Regions from separate parts of the Lysinibacillus sp. BSL11 genome, predicted to be linked through region 1. Evidence: riboswitches for the same ligand, from Rfam matches in the RefSeq annotation. Region 1 holds a riboswitch; each other region holds the start of a gene.

Region 1 (8,455 bases):
CAAGCTGAAGATGAAGGTTTAACGAATGTTAATCTTATCATCGAGTATGGCTCTCCAAAAAATATCATAACAAAAGAGCTTTCTAACATCGTAGACGCAGATTTAATCATTTGTGGTGCAACTGGTCTAAATGCAGTAGAACGCTTCCTAATCGGTTCTGTATCTGAGGCTATCGTACGCTCAGCTAAATGTGACGTACTAGTTATCCGTACGCCAGAAAACTAATTTGTAATACATAAAAAGGTATCCTTGTATAGGATACCTTTTTACTTGCACTTAAGAGCAATTACTTGCCCTCTTTCCATATCTTCACTTTTTCAAAGAATAGCGCAAGTGCCTGCTTATTCTGCATATTTGGTACTTTAGCTAATAGGACTTCTTTAGGAGCTTTCAATTCCTTCGATTGTTTTTGTAAAATCACAATGCTCTTCTCTAATGATTTATTCGCAAACATGGAGTCAGGTAATTGAATAATCGCTTGAATCCACGCATGCTTTTGAATGTATTTGTGTAATTGCTTAGACTGCTCTGACTCAAAAAGATGAGCTGGTGCAAGGAAAAATAAATAGCCGCCATCCTTTGTATAATTCATTGATTGCTCGATGAATAAATGATGGGCATAACTCATTCCCTCCGCTGGACATAATTCATAATCGAGCGCCACTTCTTCATTGGGATAATAACCTACAGGTAAATCACAAACAACAGCATCAACTGGATTGACCAATAAATCTTCTAAGGCATCTTGACGGTATAAAGAAATAGGTTGTTCTATTAAGTCAGCAGTTGCCGCAGCAAGGCGAATAAGTAGCTCATCCACCTCTACACCTGTTGCTTCCACTTTTCCATCTAATAAATTCATAACCGTCAGTAATAAATTGCCCGTGCCTACTGCTGGATCCATGATCGAGATCTTTTCATTTTCAAGACGCTCTGCAAAAATCTGCTCCACAAAGTAGCCCACTAATAGCCCTAACGTATCAGGAGTCATTTGATGATTCGGTTGTGAGCCTTTGCGCATTCCTTTTAAAATAGCAATTTGAATCGCTTTACGAATATCCTCTTTTGTTGCATCTTTTTGAGAAAAATCAACTTCACCATCAAGCCATGCCTCTAACCCATTTAATAATCCCTCTAGTAACGTTATATTGTGTTCTTTTTCGATTTTTTCGGCATGCTCATTTAGCAAACCAAATAACTTTTCGATATTTTCCATATCTAACTTCCTTTCACGCAGAAAAGAGCCGTGACAAACACTTGTCACAGCCCCTTTGTCTAGTATTATCTTAGCCTAAAAGCAGCTTATTATGCTAGTGCTTTGACAGCTGCAATGGCTGCTTCATAATTTGGATGATCTGTAGCTTCAGGTACATATTCAACATATGTTACTTTATTGTTTGCATCCACAACGAATACTGCACGTGTCAGAAGACGTAATTCTTGAATGTATACGCCATATGCCTCACCAAATGAAAGGTCGCGGTGATCTGATACAGTTTGGACTGCATCGATACCTGCTGCACCACACCAACGCTTTTGAGCGAATGGAAGATCCACAGATACTGTATAAATGACTACATTATCACCTAAGTTAGCTGCTTCCTCATTGAATCGACGTGTTTGCGCATCACATACACCAGTATCTAATGATGGTACAACACTAAATAAACGAATTTTTCCTTCTGAATCATTTAATGTTACAGGTGATAGGTCATTCGCTAATACCGTAAAATCTGGAGCTTGATCGCCCACCTTTACTTCATTTCCTACTAGTGTCACTGGACCATTTTTAAATGTTACTTGTGCCATATAAACGCCTCCTAATCATCATATGTACATAATATTACTAAATCAAGGGAATTAATTGCAACTATGATAGCTTACATACTTAGAAATAGATAAGACTGTCTCCTAATTTGAGACAGTCTTATGTTTATTGTTCATTCTTTTCCTCTATCTTGGCTAAGTCTATTTTTTCTTCTTGTACAGTAATTTCTACATGTTCTTCTTGTTTTGGTAAAGTAGTCGGTGTTGAAGCCTTTTCAATAAAGATTTTTTCGTGCACCACTGTTGTATCGGCAAAATAATCATGTAAACCTTGATTTTCTGGTAAAATCACTACCAAAATATACAGTGGCATAAAAATATTATTGATGATACGACCAATCCAATCACGGAATAACACATCTGACCAAGTTAGCTGATCGTGCTTTAATGAAATTACACGTAATCCAAACACCATTTTCCCTAGTGTTTGCCCAAAGAACTTGGTCATCAGCACAAAATAGCTATAGTAGAAAATTGCTGTAATAATAGAAATTGGCGCATACCAAACAGAATCAGATAAAGACCAATCCATTAAATAGAAGATAGGATTGACGAGTATTCCACCTACAGCAGAAATGATGAATCCATCTAATAAAAATGCCCAAAATCGTACCCAAAAACCAGCAGTTTTTAAAGCATAGTTTTTTTCATTTACTGATTCTCCTGAGGTATTTATATAGAACCCATTTTCCATAGAGGGTGAACCTTGCATAACAATTTCATTGTTTGTCATTGTGCTCCCCCCTTAGTATTCCCCATATAGATACATCATTTTCGGTGCGCTATAGTCCGTCATGATTTTCATTAGCATTTTTTCTTCGGCAGAGGGACCGAACATGGAGCCAATTTTCATACCTACGTATGATTGCCAGCCACCCATATCGTATGAATACTCAAATAAAGCCGCATCTTCAAGTCCATAATCTTCACGAAGAGCTGCAATGGCCGCTTCTTCATCACCAATTTCATCAATTAACCCTGCTTCAAGCGCTTTTGTACCACCAAGAATACGACCATCTGCAACCTTCTTCACTTCTGCTTCAGACATATTACGTCCTTGCTCTACAATATCTACAAATTCTTCGTACGTTTCATTAATCATATCTTGCATCATTGCACGTTCCTCAGCTGTCACTTCACGCATTGGACTTAGCATATCTTTATGCTCTCCAGATTTAAACGTCTCAAATTTGACCCCTACTTTTTCAGCAAGCTCTTGATAGTTAATAGATTGCATGATAACACCAATAGAACCTGTGATTGTATCACGATGGGCAAATATTTTATCTGCTGGTGCCGAAATATAATAACCACCTGAAGCTGCCATAGAATCCATCGATACATAAATTGGAATTTGTCGTTCTTCTTTAATTTTTAGTAGCTTTTTATAGATATCTGCAGATTCCTTTACACCACCACCTGGTGAATTAACGCTTAAAACAACACCCTGTATGGACTCATCATATAAAATATTATCCAATTGTTCTAAGAAAAATTGATGATCATAGGCAACTGGTTGCCACAATGTACTTGAGCCGATATCTTGAATCGTTCCATCTACCTTTAAATAAGCAATTCGCTTATCAAAATTTTCCCCTTCAATGACATTTTCATATACATCTAAGCTATTACCTGCCATTAAGCTATCAAAATTACCTAGGAAATCTGCTTTAAATAGCGCAAAAATGGTATTAATCCCCAACGAAAATAATAAGAGAACACCTGCCACTACTAAAGCAACCCACCTTTTTACATTCATGTCTTTCCGCCTCCTCAACACGTAATACGTATGACTTGCCAATTTGTTTCATTTTTTTGCAATAATTAAACACAAAAAGCTTTAAGCTATGTATTTCCTCATATTACCTTACCTAAAAAAAATAAAAAAATCAAAGTCCATACCTTTGATGAACTTTGATTTTCGACATTATTTCCTAGGAAATGATTATAATTGGAGGTGTTTGACTTCATGTTGTCGTAATTCGACACGTCTAATTTTCCCAGAAGATGTTTTCGGTAGCTCCTCTACAAATTCAATAGCACGTGGATATTTATAAGGAGCGGTTAATGATTTCACATGACTTTGGAGTGTTTGAATAAGCGCTTCATCACCTTTTTCACCATTGCGCAGAACAATAAATGCCTTGACAATATTTCCCCTTACTTTATCAGGGCTCGCAATAACAGCAGCCTCTTTTACGGTTGGATGTTTCATTAAAGCATCCTCTACTTCAAAAGGGCCAATTGTATAGCCTGAGGATATAATAACATCGTCTCCTCTACCATCAAACCAAAAGTAGCCATCTTCATCTTTATAGGCACGATCTCCTGTAATATACCAATCCCCTCGAAATTGTAAATTTGTACGTTCAGGATCATTTAAATATTTTTTAAAGAGGGCTGGTGTTTCACGATGAACAGCAATATCACCAACTTCTCCGATTGTAACGGGTTTGCCCACATCATTAATAATTTCAACAGTGTTGCCAGGAGTAGGTTTTCCCATAGAGCCAACTCTTGCTTCCATCCCTACCATTGTGCCTACTAATAATGTATTTTCCGTTTGTCCATAGCCATCTCGCACTTGTAATTTAAATGTTTCCAAGAATACTCTAATGACCTCACTATTTAATGGCTCACCAGCTGATACAGCTTGGCGAATTGCACTTAAATCATACTCATGTAAATTATCAAGCGCTGCCATAAAACGATATTCAGTTGGTGTACAGCATAGTACATTGATTTTGAATCTCTGAAGCAATGCTAAATAAGAAGATGCTTCAAATTTACCTTTGTAGACAAATGCAGTAGCACCACTGCCTAAAGTAGCCAGAAACGGACTCCATATCCATTTTTGCCAGCCTGGTGCTGCAGTCGCCCAAACAATATCATTTTCTTGTACACCCAACCAATGTGGTGCTGTTGTTCGTAAATGAGCATAGCCCCAACTATGAGTATGCACTGCTGCTTTTGGATTTCCTGTTGTTCCACTTGTATAGGCTAAAAATGCATTGTCTGTGCTTTTTGTTGGGATAGGATTTATGTAGGTTGTAGATTGATTATACATTTTTTCAAGTATGTTCTGCCAAGGTTTATGTGCATTCCCTATGACAAATTGTTGGATGTCTTGTAAATTCCCCACTTTATCGAACTGTTCAATATAGGGTTCAAATGCAATAACCGCTTTAGCATTTGCATGACGAATTCGATACTCAATATCCTTTGTTCTTAACATTTCAGAACTTGGAATAATAGTTAAACCTGCTTTTAATGCAGCAATATACACAATATATGCTTCCACTGAACGGGGTACCATCACTAAAATGACATCACCTTTCTTTAAACCTTGCTTGGTGAATACATGTGCTGCTTGATTCGCTTTTTCCAATAAATGTGCATATGTAATACATTGGATGTCTTGGTTTTCTTCATAAATGATTAAAGCATTTTTGGTTGCATCCTGAGCATATTTTTCAATTTCCTCTACTATGTTATACCATTCTGGTGCAACTAAATCTTGTCTTTTCATGGCAATTGCCCCCTTTTGTTATGACACATTATAAAACTCTTTTTTCAGCATTTTCAATGGTTTGTGTTTAATTTCGGTAAAGTCATGACAACTATCATACTCTCCTATATGGCATCGGTCACATTTTATCTATAGGAAAACTTGCTATTGAATACAAATGAAAAGTATGGTACATTTTGGTCAACTAAAAGCAAGATTGCAGGGGGACTCGCAAGAGTTGAGAAGGTAAAACCTGACCCTTTGAACCTGTTAGTTAATACTGACGTAGGGAGCAATAAACATCTTTTTTCAGATGAAAGGCTCTTTTCGTGCATTTTTACACAAAAAGAGCCTTTTTTGCATGCTTACGTCCATCCCTAAAGGAGGACTACAATGATTTTTCAAACAATTCGTCAACAACAACCACTTATACATTGTATTACCAATTATGTAGTGGCAAATTTTCAAGCAAATGGTTTATTAGCGATAGGTGCTTCACCAGTAATGGCCGATGACTGCCAAGAGGTAGAGGAGATGGTAGCCATTGCTCAAGCATTATTAATTAATATTGGAACACTTAATAATCGCACAAAAAGTGCCATGTTATTAGCAGGTGAAAATGCCAATATACTTGATATTCCTGTTGTTTTAGATCCTGTCGGAGTTGGAGCCACAACTTACCGTAAGGAAACCGTAAAATATTTACTTGAAAACATACAATTTGCCGTTATTCGCTGTAATCTCGGCGAGCTAGCAGCAATAGCTGGTGTAAATTGGCAACAAAAAGGTGTCGATAGTGGTCATGGCACTATCGCTATGGAAGCAGAAGCCGTATCATTGGCTCAACGCTATCAATGCATTGTTATTGTCACAGGAGAACGCGATTTTATAACTGATGGCAAGCATAGTCAATGGATCGCTGGTGGTCATCCACAAATGACGGAAGTAACGGGTACAGGTTGTTTACTTAGTGCAATTTGTGGCGCAGCCTATAGTGTAAGCCATAACCCTTACCAACAATTAATAGAAACACTTACTTACTATAAAAAAGCAGGTGTACTGGCATCAGCATTTACTGCAGACATTGGTGATTTTCAAATAGCCTTACTCAATGCTATACATCGCTTATCAAAGGATGGTGTAGCTTCATGCATATTGTAACAACAATCGCTGGCTCAGATAGTGGTGGTGGCGCGGGTATACAGGCTGATTTAAAAACATTTCAGGAATTAGAAGTGTTTGGTACTTCTGTGATTACTGCTTTAACTGCTCAAAATACTTTGGGTGTAACAGGTGTTTGCCCAATTGACGTTTCCTTTATAAAAAAACAATTCGAGGCCTTGGTAGAAGATTTTCCAATCGCTGCGATTAAAACAGGAATGCTTTATTCCTCAGATATTATCAAAGCAATTGCACACACGATCAGTGAGCTAAACATTCCACTGATTGTTGATCCGGTGATGATTGCAAAAGGTGGGGAAAGCCTATTACAGCAAGAAGCTATCGATGCCTTATGCTCAACTTTACTACCACTTGCTACGGTTGTTACGCCTAATATACCTGAGGCAGAGACACTTACTGGGAAAGCTATACATCATTTTGAAGATATGAAAGAAGTAGCTCAAAGCTTGTTACAGCTAGGTGTACAATGTGTCATCATTAAAGGTGGTCATTTAGCAGATCCACTTTATGCCATTGATTATGTATTTTTTAAAAATGGACGTTCTTTTTCGATGCAGTCTCCTCGAATCCAAACAAAAAATACGCATGGTACTGGATGTACATTTTCCGCAGCACTTACTGCTTTTCTTGGACAAGGATTCACTCTGGAAAATGCCATTATAGAAGCTAAAAAATTTATCCAATTAGCTATTATGTATAATTTATCGATTGGAAATGGTCATGGACCCACTAATCATTTTGCTTATCAACAGCATAAGGAAGCCTGTGAGGTGATTATTCATGAAACGTGAGGATTTGCAGCTTTATTTTATTATGGGTACGAGCAATGTTCCTCCTCAAGAACAACCACTCTATATCCTAGAAAAAGCCTTGCAAGCAGGCATTACAATGTTTCAATTTCGCGAAAAAGGTCCTCATGCGTTAACTGGACTTGCCTATGAACAATTTGCACGCCAATGTCAAAAACTATGTCATCAATATAATGTGCCCTTCATCATTAATGACGATGTTGATCTAGCGATACGACTCGGCGCTGATGGTGTTCATATCGGACAAGATGATTTACCTGTAAGTGTAGCACGTAAAAGAGTTGGGAAAATGATTCTTGGTGTATCTGTCCATTGCGAGGAAGAATTGCAAATAGCTATTAACCATCAAGCTGATTATGTTGGTATCGGTCCAATCTTTCCAACATCCTCTAAAAGCGATGCACAACCACCATGTGGCACAACTTTTTTACAGGAGGCTCATTCACTGCATCCTGAATTACCAATTGTAGCAATCGGTGGAATAAATTTCACAAATGCACATTCTGTATTTCAAACGGGGGTTGATGGTGTTGCTGTTATTTCAGCTATCTGTCAAAGCAAAGATGTTGATCATACAGTAGCTACATTTAGATCTCTAACTCGTATAAATAAATGATCAAATAAACAAACTAAAACCAGTGCCTTTTACGGTCACTGGTTTTAAGTTTATAAATGCTTAATCAGCATTTATTGGTTGTTGTTTGGCATACCTTTTAATTGAGATTCTGCCATTTGTACAAGACGTTTAGTGATTTCACCACCAACGGAACCGTTGGCACGAGCTGAAGCTTCAGCTCCTAATTGAACACCAAATTCTTGTGCAATTTCGTATTTCATTTGATCTAGTGCTTGTTGTACACCAGGTACTGCAAGCTGGTTTGAACTGCGGTTGTTGTTTGAAGCCATGTTTCTCACCTCCTTGTGAATATAGAATGTGCGATATTAGATTTTTAATACAAAAAAATTAGAGGTAAATTGTACCTCTATTGGAATAACAATATCCATACAAAAAAGCCGTCTCAAAATGGGCTTTGAGACAGCTTTTGAATCCTTATAGTAGATCTGCAAATTTATCTTGTTGTTCTTCTTTCTTAGGGAAAATATAGACCTCGCGATTCTTCACTGCTCG
Region 2 (8,455 bases), on a different contig from region 1:
ACTATGATTCAATTGCAAATCAGGAATCATTTAAGTCTCTTGTACGAAGAAAGAACTCTTTTCTTTGGTCTATAACTGCCATATTTTTATCGGCATACATGTTGTTACCAATTCTGACATCGTACACGACAATTCTACACCAAAAGGCATTTGGGGAAATTACTTGGGTGTGGATCTATGCAGCAGGTCTCTTCATCATGACATGGGGGTTATGTCATTTATATGTAGCAAAAGCAAACAGCTTCGATAGAGAAGCAAAAGCGATTATCGCTGAATACGAGAACGGAGGTGGCCGCCGATGAGTAACGGAATGAGTTTTACAGCCATATTCTTCTTCGTAGGCATTGTTGGTTTAACATTAGTTATTACATGGTGGGCATCTAAACGTACATCTTCAGCAAGTGATTTCTACACTGCTGGTGGTGGCTTAACAGGCTGGCAAAATGGACTAGCTATCGCAGGTGACTATTTATCAGCAGCATCCTTCTTGGGTATCGCTGGTGCTGTAGCATTATTTGGATTTGATGGATTCTTCTTCTCTATTGGTTATTTAGTAGCTTACTTAGTGGTATTATATATCGTTGCTGAGCCATTACGTAACCTTGGGAAATTTACATTAGCTGACATGATTACAGCGCGTTTTGATAACGCCAAAGTTCGTGGAACAGCTGCTTTAAGCACTATTACAATTGTTTTATTCTACATGATTGCACAACTAGTTGGTGCAGGAGCACTTATTCAATTACTTTTAGGAATCGACTATTGGATCGCCGTATTAATCGTAGGATTTATGATGACAACTTACGTACTATTCGGTGGTATGACTGCAACATCTTGGGTACAAATTATTAAAGCTTGTCTTTTAATGTTGGGTACAGTTATTATTTCGTTCTTAGTATTAAAAGAGTTCGGCTTCAGTATCTCTACAATGTTTAAAGAAATGACAACGGTTACTGACAGTGGCGCTGCTTATTTAAACCCAGGTCTTAAATATACAAATGGACTTGATACAATCTCTATGTTAATTGCGTTAGTATTAGGTACTGCGGGTCTTCCACATATCTTAATGCGTTTCTTCACAGTAAAAGACGCGAAAACAGCTCGTTCATCTGTTATTTGGGCTACTTGGATCGTAGGTATCTTCTACGTTCTAACAATTTTCTTAGGCTTCGGTGCAGCAGCATTCGTTGGGAAAGAAGATATTATCGCAGCAAACGCTGCTGGTAACATGGCTGCCCCACTTCTTGCAGAAGCACTTGGTGGCGACATTCTATTCTCATTCGTTTGTGCAGTAGCATTCGCAACAATTTTAGCGGTAGTAGCAGGTCTTGTACTATCTGGTGCATCTGCCCTATCTCATGATATTTATGGACAAATTATTAAAAAGGGTAAAATTACAGAAAAAGAGCAAGTTCTTGCAGCTCGTATCGGTTCGATTACAATCGCTGTTATTTCTATCCTATTAGCACTTGGTGCACAAACATTAAACGTGGCATTCTTAGTATCTTTAGCATTCTGTATTGCAGGTTCTGCTAACCTTCCAGTTATTATTTACACAATTTATTGGAAACGCTTCAATACAACAGGTGCTGTTACTGCGATGTTAACAGGTTTAATCTCTGCATTAGTATTAGTTGCTATGTCTCCAAACGTTTGGAATCCAGTTGAAGGTAAGGCAATTTTCGTTGGTGATCCATTAATTATGTTAACGAACCCAGCCATAATCTCTGTACCACTTGGTTTCCTTGGTGGTTTCATCGGCACATTAATTTCTAAAGAAACAGATGATGCGAAGTATCGTGAAGTTGACGTTAAAGCAAACACAGGTATTTCTGTACAGGACGTATCTCACTAATACACTCGACAGCCTCGTAAGTATCTTGCTTACGAGGTTTTACTTTTTCTTCCCTTTTCGCTACTATAGAATTAAAAATGAATTGGAGGCGATGCTCATGTCACAATCTAAAGCTAAAAAGAAGCGGATGCACATTAAACGCACCGTTGGTAAAGATGTTGAAAAAAATCGACAATCTATCTCTTTTAGTACACATGAACGTCTAACGAAAACAAAAAACGAAAAATTAGCGCATGATTATACGAAATATAAAAAGCAGTATAAGGACGAATAACTCGTACCTATACTGCTTTGTCCTATTAAAGCCGATAAAATGTTTTCGTGTTTTGCGTAATAATTTTGGCCGCTTCCCGTGTTGATAGCCCTTTGATGGAGGCAATCACCTCAATCGTTGAGTGCATCATCCAGGGAGATGTACGCTTCTTCGTAAACGGTCCCTCAAACGGCCAAGGACCATCCGTTTCTACCATCATCAAATCAATCGGATACGCATCAATTAGCTGTTGAATTTCCTCTTCATACAAGCAATCTGGAGTTATGGAAATAAAATAACCACGCTCTATCATGCGCTTCACAATAGCTTCATCCCCTTTAAACCAATGAAAATGGGCTTCGTGAAGCTGATGCTTTTCCAGCAAATCACACACAACATGGGCGTCCTCATATACTGCGTGTAACACAATTGGCATGTTCAGTTCCTTCGCCAATACAACAAAACGCTCTAATAACGCCACATAGGGACGTTCATCAATCCCTTGCTCTTGTCTTAAATAATAAGGTAGACCCACCTCACCAATAGCAACCATGTCATCCTGATGCGAACGAATCCAATCGAATAATGCTGCCTCATCATTTGGACTTAGTAAAGGCTGTTCAGGATGAAAGCCAAAAGCAGCCTTTACTTGCTGATAGCTATTCGATAAACGCAACGTTCTTTCACAAGAGGAAAGTTGCATACTAACCGCAATTACAGCTTTCACCTCTTCTAATAAGGAGGGAATTTCCTCATCGGTGTACTGATCCAAATGAATATGCGCATCAATCAACATACATATCACCCTTTTCCTCCTGTAAATACATAAATAATTGTTGCTTTAACGCTGTGAATGCTGCAGAATGTCGAATTTCCTCTTTCCGAGGTCTCTCAAATGGCACGATGATTTCCTTTTTAACGGTTGCTGGACGTTTGGTTAAAACAAGTATGCGATCTGCTAAAAAGAGAGCTTCCTCAATACTATGTGTAACAAATAGAATGGATTTGCGATACTCTTCCCAGATAGATAAAAGCCATGCTTGCATTTCCAGTCGAGTAAATTCATCCAACGCAGAAAATGGTTCGTCTAAGCATAAAATCGGCTTTTCACTGACCATTGCTCGAATAAAGGACACACGCTGCTGCATACCTCCAGACAGTTCGTTCGGGTAGGCATGGATAAAGGAGGCAAGACCAACCTTTTCTAACCATTCCTTGGCACGTTCAACATTCGGTTTATGCTGTAATTCCTCTACAAGCGTGACATTTTCTACTATTGTGCGCCAGGGTAATAGACATGGCTGCTGTGGCATATAGCCAATCGTTCCTTTTTTTCGTTGGATATCCTCTCCATTTAGTAAAATGGCTCCTTGATCAATTGGCGAAACACCACCAATTAATTGAAAAAGTGTGCTCTTACCACTGCCTGAAGGACCAACAATGGCCACAAACTCGCCATCCTTTACGTCAAAAGAAAGTTGATCAAGTACTTTTAGTGCATCGAAGGATTTAGCGATGTTTTGAATGCTGAGCATGATAGCCTCTTCCCTTCACCATAAATTTTTCAATTAAACGAATACCGCTAAACAATAGTAAGCTCAAGAGAACAATCGCAAAAATTGCCACAAATACGCGATCTGTACGGAAGGAGGACTGGGCTAGGGTCATGTAAACACCAATACCCTTTTTTGCACCAAGCCACTCCGCAATCACAGCCCCCATCACACTATATGTAGCCGCAATTTTAATGCCTGAAAAAATCGCAGGATAGGCATAAGGCCATTCCAGCTTCCAAAAGGTTTGTGCCTTTGTAGCACCAACCATGGCAAAATAATGCTTTAATGCTAGAGCTGTTTGTCTAAATCCATCCATCGCTGCAATGACAATCGGGAAAAAGCACACAAGACAGATAATGATAAGCTTCGGTAATAAGCCAAAGCCAAACCAAATAATAAGTAGCGGTGCCAAGACTAGAATAGGAACATTCTGCGACATAATAAGAATTGGATAAAACAGTTCTCGAATAAAATTAAATCGATGCAACACTACTGCCACCGTTAGCCCACAAGCGATGCCAATGGCCAAACCTAGTAGAGCTAGCTGTACCGTAGCAAATGCATGTGGTAGAAAGGTTTGATACGAACGGATGGACTCCGACAAAATACTACTGGGTGCGGGTAATAACCAATGAGGAACTTCAGCGAACCGCACGATTAGTTCCCATATGAATAAGAGGAAGGCGATAAAAATTATCGTCCTTCCCTTGTGTAATGCACGTTTCATTACTGATATTTCTCCGTTAATGTATCCATCGTAATACCCGTTGGCTGATATAAAATTTTCACTTGTGTAATGACATTGATGGCACCAAGCTCGATCATCTTCTCATTCATTTTTTCAATGATTTGGAGCAATGTTGAAAGCTCACCCTCCATCGTTGTTTCCAATGGATGAACCTCATATTTCACCCCAGAAGCATCGATCACCGCAATTGCTGCATCTACATACGGTATCACATCTTCATATTTCTCTGTCTTCGGAATGATTTGTACACTGATTAATGAATTTGCCATCTTATTTGGCCTCCTTTTTAGGTAAGAACTCATTAGTAAAGGCTTTTTTCGCATCAAATTCGCCCTCTAGTACTTGATTGCTAGACATCCATTTCGCATAATTTTCCCACACAGAAAGCTTTTGCTCTCCCCATTGCTTGGCATCATCCTGGTATTTATCAGCCAGCCATTCCTGACTTTTATGCACTAACGCTTTATCTAAATCAGGGGCCGCTTCGATTAAAATATCCGCCGCTTCACTTGGGTTTTCAATTGCGTATTCATAGCCCTTCGCTGCCGCTGCCACAAAGGCTTTGACTACATCGGGGTTGTCCTGTATCATTTTTTCATTTGTAGCTAAAACGGGCGTATAATAATCTAATTGATCACTATAATCTGTAAGATATAGCATATTAATCTTTTCCCCACGCAGCTCAGCCTCAATACCAGTCCATGCATAATAAATCCAAGCAAAATCAATGTCTTTTTCCATCATTGTGAAGAAATCTAAATCCCCTGCATTGACAATATCTAGCTTATTAATATCTGCCTTTTCTTTTTGCATTAGTGATTGTAAGACGGCTTGCTCTAATGGCGCACCCCAACCACCATAGGTTTTACCTTCAAAATCCTTTGGCGATGTAATGCCCTTTGAAGCAATAGAAGCAAAGCCAGATGTATTATGCTGTATAATTGCTGCGATTGAGACCAGCGGCACATCCTGTACTCGTGCCTGTGTTATGCCTTCCTGATAGCTCACGCCAAAATCCGCCTTTCCAGAAGCAACAAGCTGATCTGCACCCGCCTCACCAGGCATAATAATATCAACATCTAAGCCCTGTTCCTCAAAATAACCGAGTTTTTTTGCAACATATAGTCCTGTATGATTTGTATTCGGCGTCCAATCCAGTACCACAGACACCTTTTTCAGCTTGTCAGCAGCCTGCTTATCCTCCTTGTCACTACAGCCTGCTAATGTTAATAGTGCTACCATTAGAATAAATAACCATTTCTTCATGTGAAAGCCTCCCAGTTTGTAATATGAAAGTGTTCATGAATGAATGTTGTCACCAGAAGAAAGCGTATACAATGTTGGCAAGCTGTTGCTTGAAAACATAAAAAAACGCCTAGGATTCCTCCCAGACGTATTGCAATCAATCTTCAAAACTTTGCTTTTTTGAATAGATGTTCCCTACGCTGGTACGAGCCAAATCAGGTTCAAAGGGTCAGCGTCTATCGGACACAATCTCAGCTAGCAATTACTAGCCCCCCTACATTCTTTCGCTATGAACTTTTCGATGATTATTATACCCATAGTTTCACTTAAATGACAAGGTGCTATTTTTGAAATGAGCTTAAAGCCCAGCACTCCTAAGAGACTGGGCATTCTTTTAGCTTGGTTTCTGTTCTTTTTTGGCTGTGACAACATGAGAGATTGCCCCATCTGTTGCAATATCCACTTTAAATGAACCGTTGGAATGGCGATCCGCACGAGACAATGCTTGCACGTCAATCACCTCTTGAACACCTTTTTCAGTTTCAATCACAACCTGCTCCCCGTCTGTTGCTTGAACAACTGCCACAATTCGGTGAGGGTTTGCTTTTAACTCTGTTAATACTTTTAGTCCACGTTTTGCACGACCTGCTACTTCAACTTCAGCGACATTCATTTTCTTCACGGCCCCACGCTGTGTCACAATCACTACATATTGGGTAACATCAGGCTGTAATACATTGACGCCAACTAAGGCTTCTCCATCTTTTAGTGTGATCCCTTTCACACCGCCTGTTTTCACACCTGTCACAGGTAGTTCCTCCATTGGGAAACGAATTGCATAGGCTGTATCCGTTGTGAGCATCAGCTCCACGTCATCTGTTACAAACGATGCATAGATCATCGCATCACCAGCCTTGACGTTCATCGTTTTAATAGGCTTTGAATAACGTGTCACTGCATAGTCTACGAGTGGTGAGCGCTTAATTTGACCATCTTTTGTGGCTGTGAAGACATACGTATTTGGCTGTTCAAATGTTTCGAAGCCATAAACCGCAATAATCGATTCATCTTCCCCTGTTGGGACAATACTTGAAATATGCTGACCGAGATCCTTCCAACGTATATCAGGCAGCTCATGAACAGGCTGATAAATATAATTGCCTCGATTTGTGAACAGCAATAGATGGTGCTGTGTATTTAAGTTTGCTTCATACAATAAATAATCTGAATCCTTCATGGCAAAATCTTGCCCATTTGAAGCGGCATGAGAACGTGTGGATGTGCGTTTAATATAACCATCCTTCGTTACTGTTACGACAACCTCCTCACTTGGCACAAGGACATCCAATGTAATTTTAATTTCTTCAATTTCTTGCTCAATCTTCGAGCGGCGAGGCTCTGTAAAGCGTTTCTTAATATCAAGCAGCTCTTGTTTAATAACACGCACAAGCTTAGCCTCACTTTGTAGAATCCCCTCTAGCTTCGCAATTAACTTATCTAACTCGTCCTGTTCCTGACGAAGCTCTGTAATATCCGTATTCGTTAAACGGTATAATTGCAGGCTTACAATGGCCTCTGCCTGTACTTCTGTAAAATCAAACTTCTCTTGTAAATTAAGCTTTGCATCCTTCTTATCATTAGAAGAACGAATTGTCGCAATGACTTCATCTAAAATCGAAAGAGCTTTAATTAATCCATCTACAATATGAGAACGGTCCTTTGCCTTTTGCAAATCATAAATGGAGCGGTTTGTTACCACTTCTTTTTGATGGGCAATATACGCATCTAGCAATAATGGCAATGTCATCATCGTTGGACGACGATTATGAATGGCAATCATATTAAAATTATAAGCTACCTGTAAATCCGTTGTTTTAAACAAGTACTGTAAAATTCCTTGTCCTGGTACATCCTTTTTCAGCTCAATTACCACTCGTAAGCCTGTACGGTCTGATTCATCACGAATTTCCGCAATGCCTTCTAGTCGTTTATCTACACGTTGCTCATCAATTTTTTTTACAAGATTCGCTTTATTTACATCATATGGTAACTCAGTGATAACAATTTGCTCTTTACCACCCTTGATTGGTTCAACAACTGCTTGTGCACGGACGATGATTTTACCACGACCTGTTTCGTATGCCTTTTTAATGCCATCAACACCTTGAATGATGCCACCCGTTGGGAAATCAGGCCCTTTCATCACTGTCATCAATTCATCTACAGTAACATTAGGCTTGTCTAAGCGCATCAACACAGCATCCAGTACTTCATCTAAGGCATGTGGCGGAATATCTGTCGCATAGCCAGCGGAAATCCCTGTAGAGCCGTTGACTAAAAGGTTAGGAAAACGTGCTGGTAAAACAGTTGGCTCCATATCCTGATCATCAAAGTTTGGTACAAACTCGACCGTTTTCTTGCCAATATCTCGTAGCATTTCAGCAGCAATAGCAGATAGTCTTGCCTCTGTATAACGCATCGCAGCTGGAGGATCGCCATCGACTGACCCATTGTTCCCGTGCATCTCAATGAGCATATGACGTGCCTTCCAGTCCTGACTCATCCGTACCATCGCTTCATACACAGAGCTATCGCCGTGCGGATGATAGTTACCAATTACGTTACCCACTGTTTTTGCGGATTTACGGAACGGTTTATCATGTGTGTTGCCCTCCGTAAACATCGCATATAGAATACGGCGCTGTACTGGTTTAAGACCGTCACGTGCATCAGGCAACGCGCGGTCTTGAATAATATATTTACTATAGCGACCAAAACGGTCACCCATCACTTCTTCT
Region 3 (8,455 bases), on a different contig from region 1:
AAGTTGATCAGACGATAAATTGACTTTAGTACGGGCTAAATTGATGTTTGATGATTTCATATCTATTAAGGTAACGTAAAGCCAACTTACCTTTTTCGTTACAATTGGTTTTAGTGTAATTGTTTCACTTACTGCTACATCATCAAGTGTAACAGCTTTTTTTACTCTGTTTGTAATGATGAGCTGACCATCAACACTAACGTTTTGAACTTTTACATAGTCTGCGTTAACAGTGAGGTCTCCAGAGATTTGTGCGTCACCTCCATCAAAATAAACAGATTTTTTGCTGGTACCTGCTTTATTTAATATTAATGCTGTAACGTCGGTAATTTGTCCGTTTTTCACTACAATTGTTGCTCGGGCATTGGATAATGCTGTTTTATTTGATGTATTGAATAGGGGCTTTAATGCAGATTGAATTCTAAATGTACCGTTCGATGTTATCACAGTATCTTTTGTTATATTTTTGATCGTTACGGATTCACCCATCACCTTTTTTGCTGCTACCACCTGTGTCTCATATAAATTTGATTGTATTTGAGATGTTGTAGCACTTGCCGTAGACATTGGTAATACTAGTGTAGCTGTAATAGCCGTGACCATTAATGTTGATAGCGCTTTATTTTTCAATTTAAGTCACTCCAATCATTCTATTTAATAGTTAATATATCATATTTTTCTATAATTTAGAATTCAAAGAGGGAGTTTTACTATGAATATCAATTCAAATAAGTCGTAAGTCCTTTTTATTGAAAAATAAGTGATTAGCGAAGTATCGGCATTTTTCTCTATAATTCTGTAAATTTTCTACTTTATTCGCTAAATATTTTATTGTGATACAATCATCCATCCATTATTATTAGTATAAAAGTGGGGTGTTAGTTATGAAAAAATCAAGAGGAATTGCCTTAAAACTTTCTTCCCTTATAATAGGATTATTTCTCATTTTATTTTTATCCTATACTGTCATAACGGGGATTATTATAAAAAAGCAAAGTGTTGAAGACGCAGAGCATGGAACATTACAAACAGCTGAATCTTCTGCAGCTATTATGAGTGAACGTTTTAAGAAAGCCAATACGACATTACAAACAACAAAACGTATCATAGAAAGCATGGAGAAGAATAATACGTTGTCTACCAAAGGTGTCATAGACATAATGGAAAACAATTTAGCTAGCAATAATGACATTCTTGGAGTAGGGGCAATCTTTGAGCAAGATTCTATTATTTTAGAACCAACTGAGGCTTCTTTAGTAGATACTAAAAAACGTTTTATCCCTTATTTAAGTAAGAACGGAAATGATATCACGACTGCTCTAATCGAAGGTATTGATGATAAGAGTGTTTCTGAATGGTATTGGGTACCAAAAGAAGAGAGACGTGCAGTTTTGACAGAGCCTTATGATTATAATGTAAACGGACAATCCGTATTAATGACAACGATTTCGGTGCCATTAATCAATGCCTCCGGAACATTTTTCGGTGTATTGACAGCCGATGTATCAATAGATTTTTTAAATGATTTAACAAAATCGAATGCCCCAGAAGGCGGTTATGCGGCAATTATTACGAATAAAGGTGTGCTAACAGCTAACAGTTTTGGTGAAGAGCTAGTTGGGCGCAATATGCAAGAGGATCCTACTTGGACAAGTATTAGTAAGACAATGGAAAATGGTGAGCTAACAAGTATGTATGTTGACTCTAATCAACTGAAGGAAAAGGCATATAATGTCTTTGCTCCAATGATTTTAGAGGGTATTGACGAAACATGGACTGTTCAAGTCGTGTTAGCTGAATCAAAGATTCTAGAAACATATAATCATGTATTTGTATTTACGATTATTGCTTCTATTATTATGGTGGTTTTGATGACCGCTGCAAGTGTGTTATTCATCTATAAACAACTAAAGCCACTTAAATTTTTACGTGCATCGATTGAAACTGCAGCCGAAGGGGATTTAACACAAAAGGTAGAAGAGCAATATATTAAGCCTGATGAAATTGGTGCAGTGGCTGTGGCCTATAATAATATGTTAGATAAAACCAATAGTGCGATTCAAACTGTACTAAATTCCACGAGGTTATTGAACCAATCTTCTAATCAGGTAAATGAGGCATTTAACGAGGTAGTTGCTTCTAGTCAGGAGGTTTCTGTAGCTATCAACGAGATTGCACAAGGAGCTTCGAAGCAGTCAGAGGATACAGAAGAAACAAATTATCGAATGATGGATTTATCAGATCAGATTGATGCCATTACGGCTCTTTCTAATGAAATGGATGAGCTATCTCATAAAACAGGTGTAACAACGGAAAAAGGATTGCATGAAGTTGAAAGTTTAAGAGTACGTAATATGGAGACAAATGAAATGAATGGGCGTATCCAGCAACAAATGGAATCATTAGCTTCTAATATTGCCAATATTAATCAGATTATTGCTTCGATCCAAAGCATTACCGAGCAGACTAATCTGCTAGCTTTAAATGCAAGTATTGAGGCTGCACGTGCTGGTGAGCATGGTAAAGGATTTGCTGTAGTTGCAGAGGAAGTTAGAAAGCTAGCAGAACAATCTAAAAATGAAACAGAAATTATTAAGAGTACAGTAGAAAGCATTCTTGAAAATTCTCAGCAAACGGTTGCTGTTATTGCATCTAATGCAGATTTAATGCAATCTCAAAATGAGTCAGTACAAAGCACGCAACTAGCGTTTAAAGATAGCAGTGACTTGTCAGGTTCAATTGCCAATTCTATTAGTGAATTAATGAATAAACTATCTAGCATGTTAGAGCATAAAAATCAGGCAATCATGGCTATCCAAAGTATTTCGGCTATTTCAGAGCAAACAGCAGCCTCTGCGGAACAAGTAAGTGCTTCTGCAATGGATCAACAAGCAGAATTACAAAAAGTAGCAGAGTCTATTCAAAATATGAACGATATTTCAAACGAGCTACAAGAAGTTGTAAATCGATTTAAGCTTGTTTAAAAGCAAAGGCTGCCTTCAATATAGAGGCAGCCTTCTTTGATTGTGAAAGTCAGAGAAATTGACCTAGAAGGAATTCAACACTACTATTAACACTGGAAGGGGGACATTGATATGATGTATCTCGGAATGATTTTCTTTCAAATTGTTGTTCCTATTTTAGTGTTACTTGTAATAGGCGCTATCCTACAAAAGAAATTTCGCTTTAATTTAAAAGCATTGTCTCAGCTTATTACATATTGCTTTATGCCGGCAGCTGTTTTTGTAAATTTATATGAAACACATGTGGAGTTATCGGTACTGGGAGAGGTCGGATTATTTATTATACTCTTTATCGGTAGTCAAATGTTACTCAGTCATTTTATGGCAAAAGGGCTAGGTTTAGCTAGAACAGAGGCAGCTGTCTTTAAAAATAGTGTGGTGCTTATTAACTCTGGCAATTACGGTATTCCAGTTGCTCAAATGATATTTGCCACGCAACCTATTGGAGTAGCCATTCAGGTCATGCTCGTAATCTTTCAAAATATGACTACGTATACATATGGATTATACAATTTAATTTCTTCTACAAAGTCGGGTATGACAATCATCAAGGATTTCTTTAAAATGCCTATTATTCATGCGCTGATTATAGGTGCCGCTATGAACTATTTTGGTATCGGTATTCCACAGTTTATCAAAATACCAGTAGAACATGTGGCAGATGGATTTATTGCTGTGGCCTTAATTACTTTAGGTGCGCAATTATCACAACTAGAGATGAAATCAATGTTTAATAAAACCGTCTTTATCAGCTGTTTTACGCGATTAATTATTGGACCATCTGTTGCATTAGCCATTATTTATATATTGGGATTAGATGGAGTCGTCGCACAATCACTGTTTATAGCTAGTGCCTTTCCAACATCCCGTAATAGTTCTAGTCTAGCATTGGAATATGATGTAGAATCAGCAACAGCCGCGCAAGCTGTTTTATTTTCAACCATTGTAAGCTGTATAACTGTAACCATTGTGATCTATTTTGCGGAAGTATTATTTACCTAGTAAGATAAAAAATAACTTCCATCTCTTAGTATTATCTGCTACACTAGCATCAAACTAAATAGTATTAACTAGGGGAGTCTGATGAGTCAGGCTGAGAGGGAAACGCTACGAAGTTTCTTGACCCTTTGGACCTGATCTGGCTCATACCAGCGTGGGAAAGTTAAGAAGCTATTGCAGAGTATGCAATCAATAGACCTTTACATTCGTGGCCGGATCCAAATAATTATTTTGGATTCGGCCTTTATTTTTTGGATTGTTGGGGTGAGCTAGAATCGGTCCTTATATCAAAATAAATTTAAGGGAGAGAAGTAGCTCATGTCAGCAATTAGTGAAAAGAATATTACCATTATGTCTAGCTTTGAAGGAAGCAAAAAAGTATATGTGGAAGGATCACGCCCAGATATTCTAGTACCTATGCGAGAAATTGCATTAAGTCCGACAACAGGCAGTTTTGGAAATGAAGAAAATGCTCCTATTCGAGTATATGATACGAGTGGGCCCTATACAGATCCAGCCTACCAAGTAGATATTACGAAAGGTTTACCTGCCTTACGAAATGCATGGATTCAAGAGCGAGGGGATGTAGAAGCATATGAGGGACGCTCCATCAAACCGGAGGATAATGGCTTTCGTCATGTTGATGACCCGCGTATTCAAGAAAATGTCTTCCCTGAGTTGACGAGAAAGCCTTTGCGTGCTAAAAAAGGTAAAAATGTGACACAGCTTCACTATGCACGAAGGGGGATTATAACGCCTGAAATGGAGTTTGTAGCGATTCGTGAAAATATGAATCCTGAATTTGTACGTTCAGAAATTGCAGCTGGACGAGCTATAATGCCTTCTAATATTAATCACCCTGAGGCAGAGCCAATGATTATTGGGCGTAATTTTCATGTAAAGATCAATGCGAATATCGGGAATTCTGCTGTATCTTCTTCCATTGCGGAAGAAGTTGAGAAAATGACCTGGGCAACTCGATGGGGCGCAGATAATATTATGGATCTATCGACTGGTAAACATATTCATACAACTAGAGAATGGATTATTCGAAATGCTGCAGTGCCAGTGGGAACAGTGCCAATTTATCAGGCTTTAGAAAAGGTAAATGGTGTAGCAGAGGATTTAACGTGGGAGGTTTATCGTGATACTCTCATTGAACAAGCTGAGCAGGGTGTGGATTACTTCACCATTCATGCAGGTGTCCTTTTACGCTATGTACCACTAACAGCAAATCGTGTGACAGGTATTGTATCTCGAGGGGGCTCTATCATGGCACAGTGGTGTTTATATCATCATCAAGAGAATTTCCTGTATACACACTTTGAGGAAATCTGTGAAATTATGAAAGCTTATGATGTGGCTTTTTCCTTAGGTGATGGTTTACGCCCAGGCTCAATTGCAGATGCCAATGATGAGGCGCAATTTGCAGAGCTTGAAACACTAGGCGAGCTAACACAAATTGCTTGGCAGCATGATGTTCAGGTGATGGTTGAAGGACCAGGTCATGTACCAATGCATCTGATTAAAGAAAACATGGACAAGCAATTAGAGGTTTGTAAGGAAGCGCCCTTCTATACATTAGGACCACTCACAACAGATATTGCTCCAGGTTATGACCACATTACATCAGCCATTGGGGCAGCCATGATTGGTTGGTTTGGTACAGCGATGCTTTGTTATGTGACACCAAAAGAGCATCTTGGTTTACCAAATCGCGAGGACGTTCGTGTGGGCGTTATCACTTATAAAATTGCTGCACATGCTGCTGATTTAGCAAAAGGTCATCCAGGTGCACAACAACGAGACGATGCACTGTCTAAAGCCCGCTTTGAGTTCCGTTGGCGTGATCAATTTAATCTGTCCCTAGATCCAGAGCGTGCAGTGGAATATCATGATGAGACACTGCCAGCAGAGGGAGCAAAAACAGCACACTTTTGTTCTATGTGCGGGCCGAAATTCTGTAGCATGAGAATTTCACAGGACATTCGTAATTATGCGAAAGATAAGGATTTGAATACGACTGAAGCGATCCATCAAGGTATGAAGGAAAAGGCAGAGGAGTTTAAAAAAGCAGGCAGTCGAATTTACCAATAATGAAAGAAAAGGCTTATGTCAAAAAATAGACATAGGCCTTTTTTTAATCAAAAAACTCCATGTGAATAGTGGATTCACATGGAGTAAAAGTTGGATTTGGATATCAATAATAAAGTGGAATATTAAACGTTTGTTGGTTGTTTTACATATGGATTTGTAAGGTCCATACCTTCTAATGAAAGACCCATCGCTTTTGCGACACCTTCACCATACGCTGGGTCAGCTAGATAGCAGTGAAGAATGTGACGGCGTTTGATGAATTCTTTAACAGAAGCCATATCATTCGCTGTATTTTCAAATAGACGTTGTTGCTCTTCCACCGTCAATAGACGGAATAGCTTACCTGGTTGCTCAAAGTAATTATTATCGTCTTCACGGAAGTCATGAATACCTGCATGACCATCAATGCGTAATTCAGGCTCTTTATGGTCTAAATTATGCTCCCACTCGCCATAGCTATTTGGTTCATAGCTTAATGTCGAACCGAGATTGCCATCAAAGCGCATTGCTCCATCGCGGTGGAAAGTACGGAATGGACATTTTGGTGCGTTGACAGGAAGCATATAGTGATTTACACCAAGACGATAGCGTTGTGCATCCGCATATGCAAAGATACGACCTTGTAACATTTTATCTGGTGAGAAGCTGATACCAGGAACAATGTTAGAAGGTGCAAATGCAGCTTGTTCAACTTCTGCAAAGTAGTTGTCTGGATTTTTGTTTAACTCGAACTCACCTACAGGAATTAATGGGAAGTCTTTTTTATACCATACCTTTGTTAAATCAAATGGGTTGTATGGTAGCTCACGAGCTTGTTCCTCTGTCATTACCTGAATGTACATTTTCCATTTAGGGAAATCGCCTTTTTCAATTGCTTCATATAAATCACGTTGTGAAGATTCACGGTCTTGACCAATAATCTCATTCGCCTCGGCACCAGTTAAGTTCTTAATGCCTTGCTCTGTACGGAAGTGGAATTTAACCCAAACACGTTCATTATTAGCATTGATAAAGCTATACGTATGAGAACCAAATCCGTGCATATTACGATAACCAGCTGGAATACCACGGTCAGACATAACAATTGTCACTTGGTGAAGTGCTTCAGGTAATGAAGTCCAGAAATCCCAGTTAGAATTGGCATTTTTCATATTTGTACGTGGGTCACGTTTTACCACATGGTTTAAATCTGTAAAGTGTAATGGGTCGCGGAAGAAGAATACAGGCGTATTGTTCCCTACTAAATCCCAGTTTCCATCTTCTGTATAGAATTTAAGGGCGAAGCCACGAATATCTCGCTCTGCATCTGCTGCACCACGCTCACCCGCTACTGTAGAGAAACGTGCGAACATTTCAGTTTTCTTGCCGATCTCTGAGAAGATTTTCGCCTTAGTATATTGTGAAATATCATGCGTTACAGTAAAAGTACCAAATGCACCTGATCCTTTTGCGTGCATACGACGTTCTGGAATTACTTCACGATTGAAGTTTGCTAGTTTTTCAACTAACCATACATCCTGAAGTAAAAGAGGGCCACGTGGACCTGCTGACATAGAGTCATGGTTACTTACTACTGGAGCACCACCTGCTGTTGTAAAGCGACGGCTACGATCATTTGCGTTTGTCATATTGGTTTACCTCCTGAAAAAAATGTGAGTCAAACTCTTCGTCTATAACTATAACAAATATAAAATAGAATTGCTAGTACATTATAATAATTATCGTTAAAGAATTTTTATATTTAAGTATAAACTATAAATATATGCGCTAGACATACGAATTATACATAGTTTCTAGCTTTAATTTATTTTATCTGATCGCAATTTTTATAGATAATTGTTACATTAAGATCAAGATAATGACAGTGTGATAAAAATCTTTATTGAAAATGAAATCAACTAATTGAAAATTATTTTAATCAATCTTTTAATTTTTTCTATATCGGTTAGGCGTAATACCAATTTGTTGCTTAAATAATTTTATAAAATAATTTGGATCATCAAAACCGTTTAAATGAGCGATTTCGCTAATAGCAAAATCTGTTTCTAGCAGCATTTTTGTGGCGTGATGAATTCTTACTTGCTGTAAATAGCGCTTAAATGGCAAGCCTTGTTTTTTTGAGAAAATCGTACTTAAATAATTGGGGCTTATTCCAAGCTTCTGAGCGACAAAGGGAAGAGACAGTGCGCTATCTTTAAATTGTTGATCAATTACTTCTATAGCTAGTTCAACATAGTCAGCTCGTTTCTCTATTCGAGCTTCCCTTGCTAACTCAATTAATGTCTGCGTGAAAGAAATAATCCCATTGAGAATCGTATAAAATATAGGATGCTCAA

What was found. A riboswitch is a leader RNA that binds a small molecule or an ion and turns the genes downstream of it on or off. The one in region 1 is predicted to bind thiamine pyrophosphate.
Region 2: it holds a riboswitch for thiamine pyrophosphate, as region 1 does, so the genes downstream of both, RCJ95_RS09505 (ABC transporter substrate-binding protein) here and thiM (hydroxyethylthiazole kinase) in region 1, are expected to answer to the same signal.
Region 3: it holds a riboswitch for thiamine pyrophosphate, as region 1 does, so the genes downstream of both, thiC (phosphomethylpyrimidine synthase ThiC) here and thiM (hydroxyethylthiazole kinase) in region 1, are expected to answer to the same signal.

The regions. Positions count from the first base shown of each region.
Region 1 is NZ_JAVGCX010000010.1:68,704-77,158, forward strand. Features, by position in the region: gene RCJ95_RS13485 (universal stress protein) at 1-225, shown strand, start outside; gene RCJ95_RS13490 (class I SAM-dependent methyltransferase) at 287-1,216, opposite strand; gene tpx (thiol peroxidase) at 1,306-1,809, opposite strand; gene RCJ95_RS13500 (RDD family protein) at 1,934-2,560, opposite strand; gene sppA (signal peptide peptidase SppA) at 2,573-3,586, opposite strand; gene mbcS (acyl-CoA synthetase MbcS) at 3,773-5,356, opposite strand; TPP riboswitch at 5,547-5,644, shown strand; gene thiM (hydroxyethylthiazole kinase) at 5,729-6,496, shown strand; gene thiD (bifunctional hydroxymethylpyrimidine kinase/phosphomethylpyrimidine kinase) at 6,484-7,308, shown strand; gene thiE (thiamine phosphate synthase) at 7,298-7,942, shown strand; gene RCJ95_RS13530 (alpha/beta-type small acid-soluble spore protein) at 8,014-8,232, opposite strand; gene thiI (tRNA uracil 4-sulfurtransferase ThiI) at 8,378-8,455, opposite strand, start outside.
Region 2 is NZ_JAVGCX010000007.1:11,863-20,317, forward strand. Features, by position in the region: gene RCJ95_RS09470 (DUF485 domain-containing protein) at 1-302, shown strand, start outside; gene RCJ95_RS09475 (solute symporter family protein) at 311-1,855, shown strand; gene RCJ95_RS09480 (hypothetical protein) at 1,953-2,129, shown strand; gene RCJ95_RS09485 (TatD family hydrolase) at 2,155-2,904, opposite strand; gene RCJ95_RS09490 (ABC transporter ATP-binding protein) at 2,894-3,643, opposite strand; gene RCJ95_RS09495 (ABC transporter permease) at 3,618-4,391, opposite strand; gene RCJ95_RS09500 (thiamine-binding protein) at 4,391-4,681, opposite strand; gene RCJ95_RS09505 (ABC transporter substrate-binding protein) at 4,683-5,678, opposite strand; TPP riboswitch at 5,833-5,943, opposite strand; gene parC (DNA topoisomerase IV subunit A) at 6,052-8,455, opposite strand, start outside.
Region 3 is NZ_JAVGCX010000019.1:62,394-70,848, forward strand. Features, by position in the region: gene RCJ95_RS20230 (S-layer protein) at 1-630, opposite strand, end outside; gene RCJ95_RS20235 (methyl-accepting chemotaxis protein) at 885-2,984, shown strand; gene RCJ95_RS20240 (AEC family transporter) at 3,096-4,025, shown strand; TPP riboswitch at 4,086-4,200, shown strand; gene thiC (phosphomethylpyrimidine synthase ThiC) at 4,341-6,119, shown strand; gene RCJ95_RS20250 (catalase) at 6,242-7,747, opposite strand; gene RCJ95_RS20255 (helix-turn-helix domain-containing protein) at 8,046-8,455, opposite strand, start outside.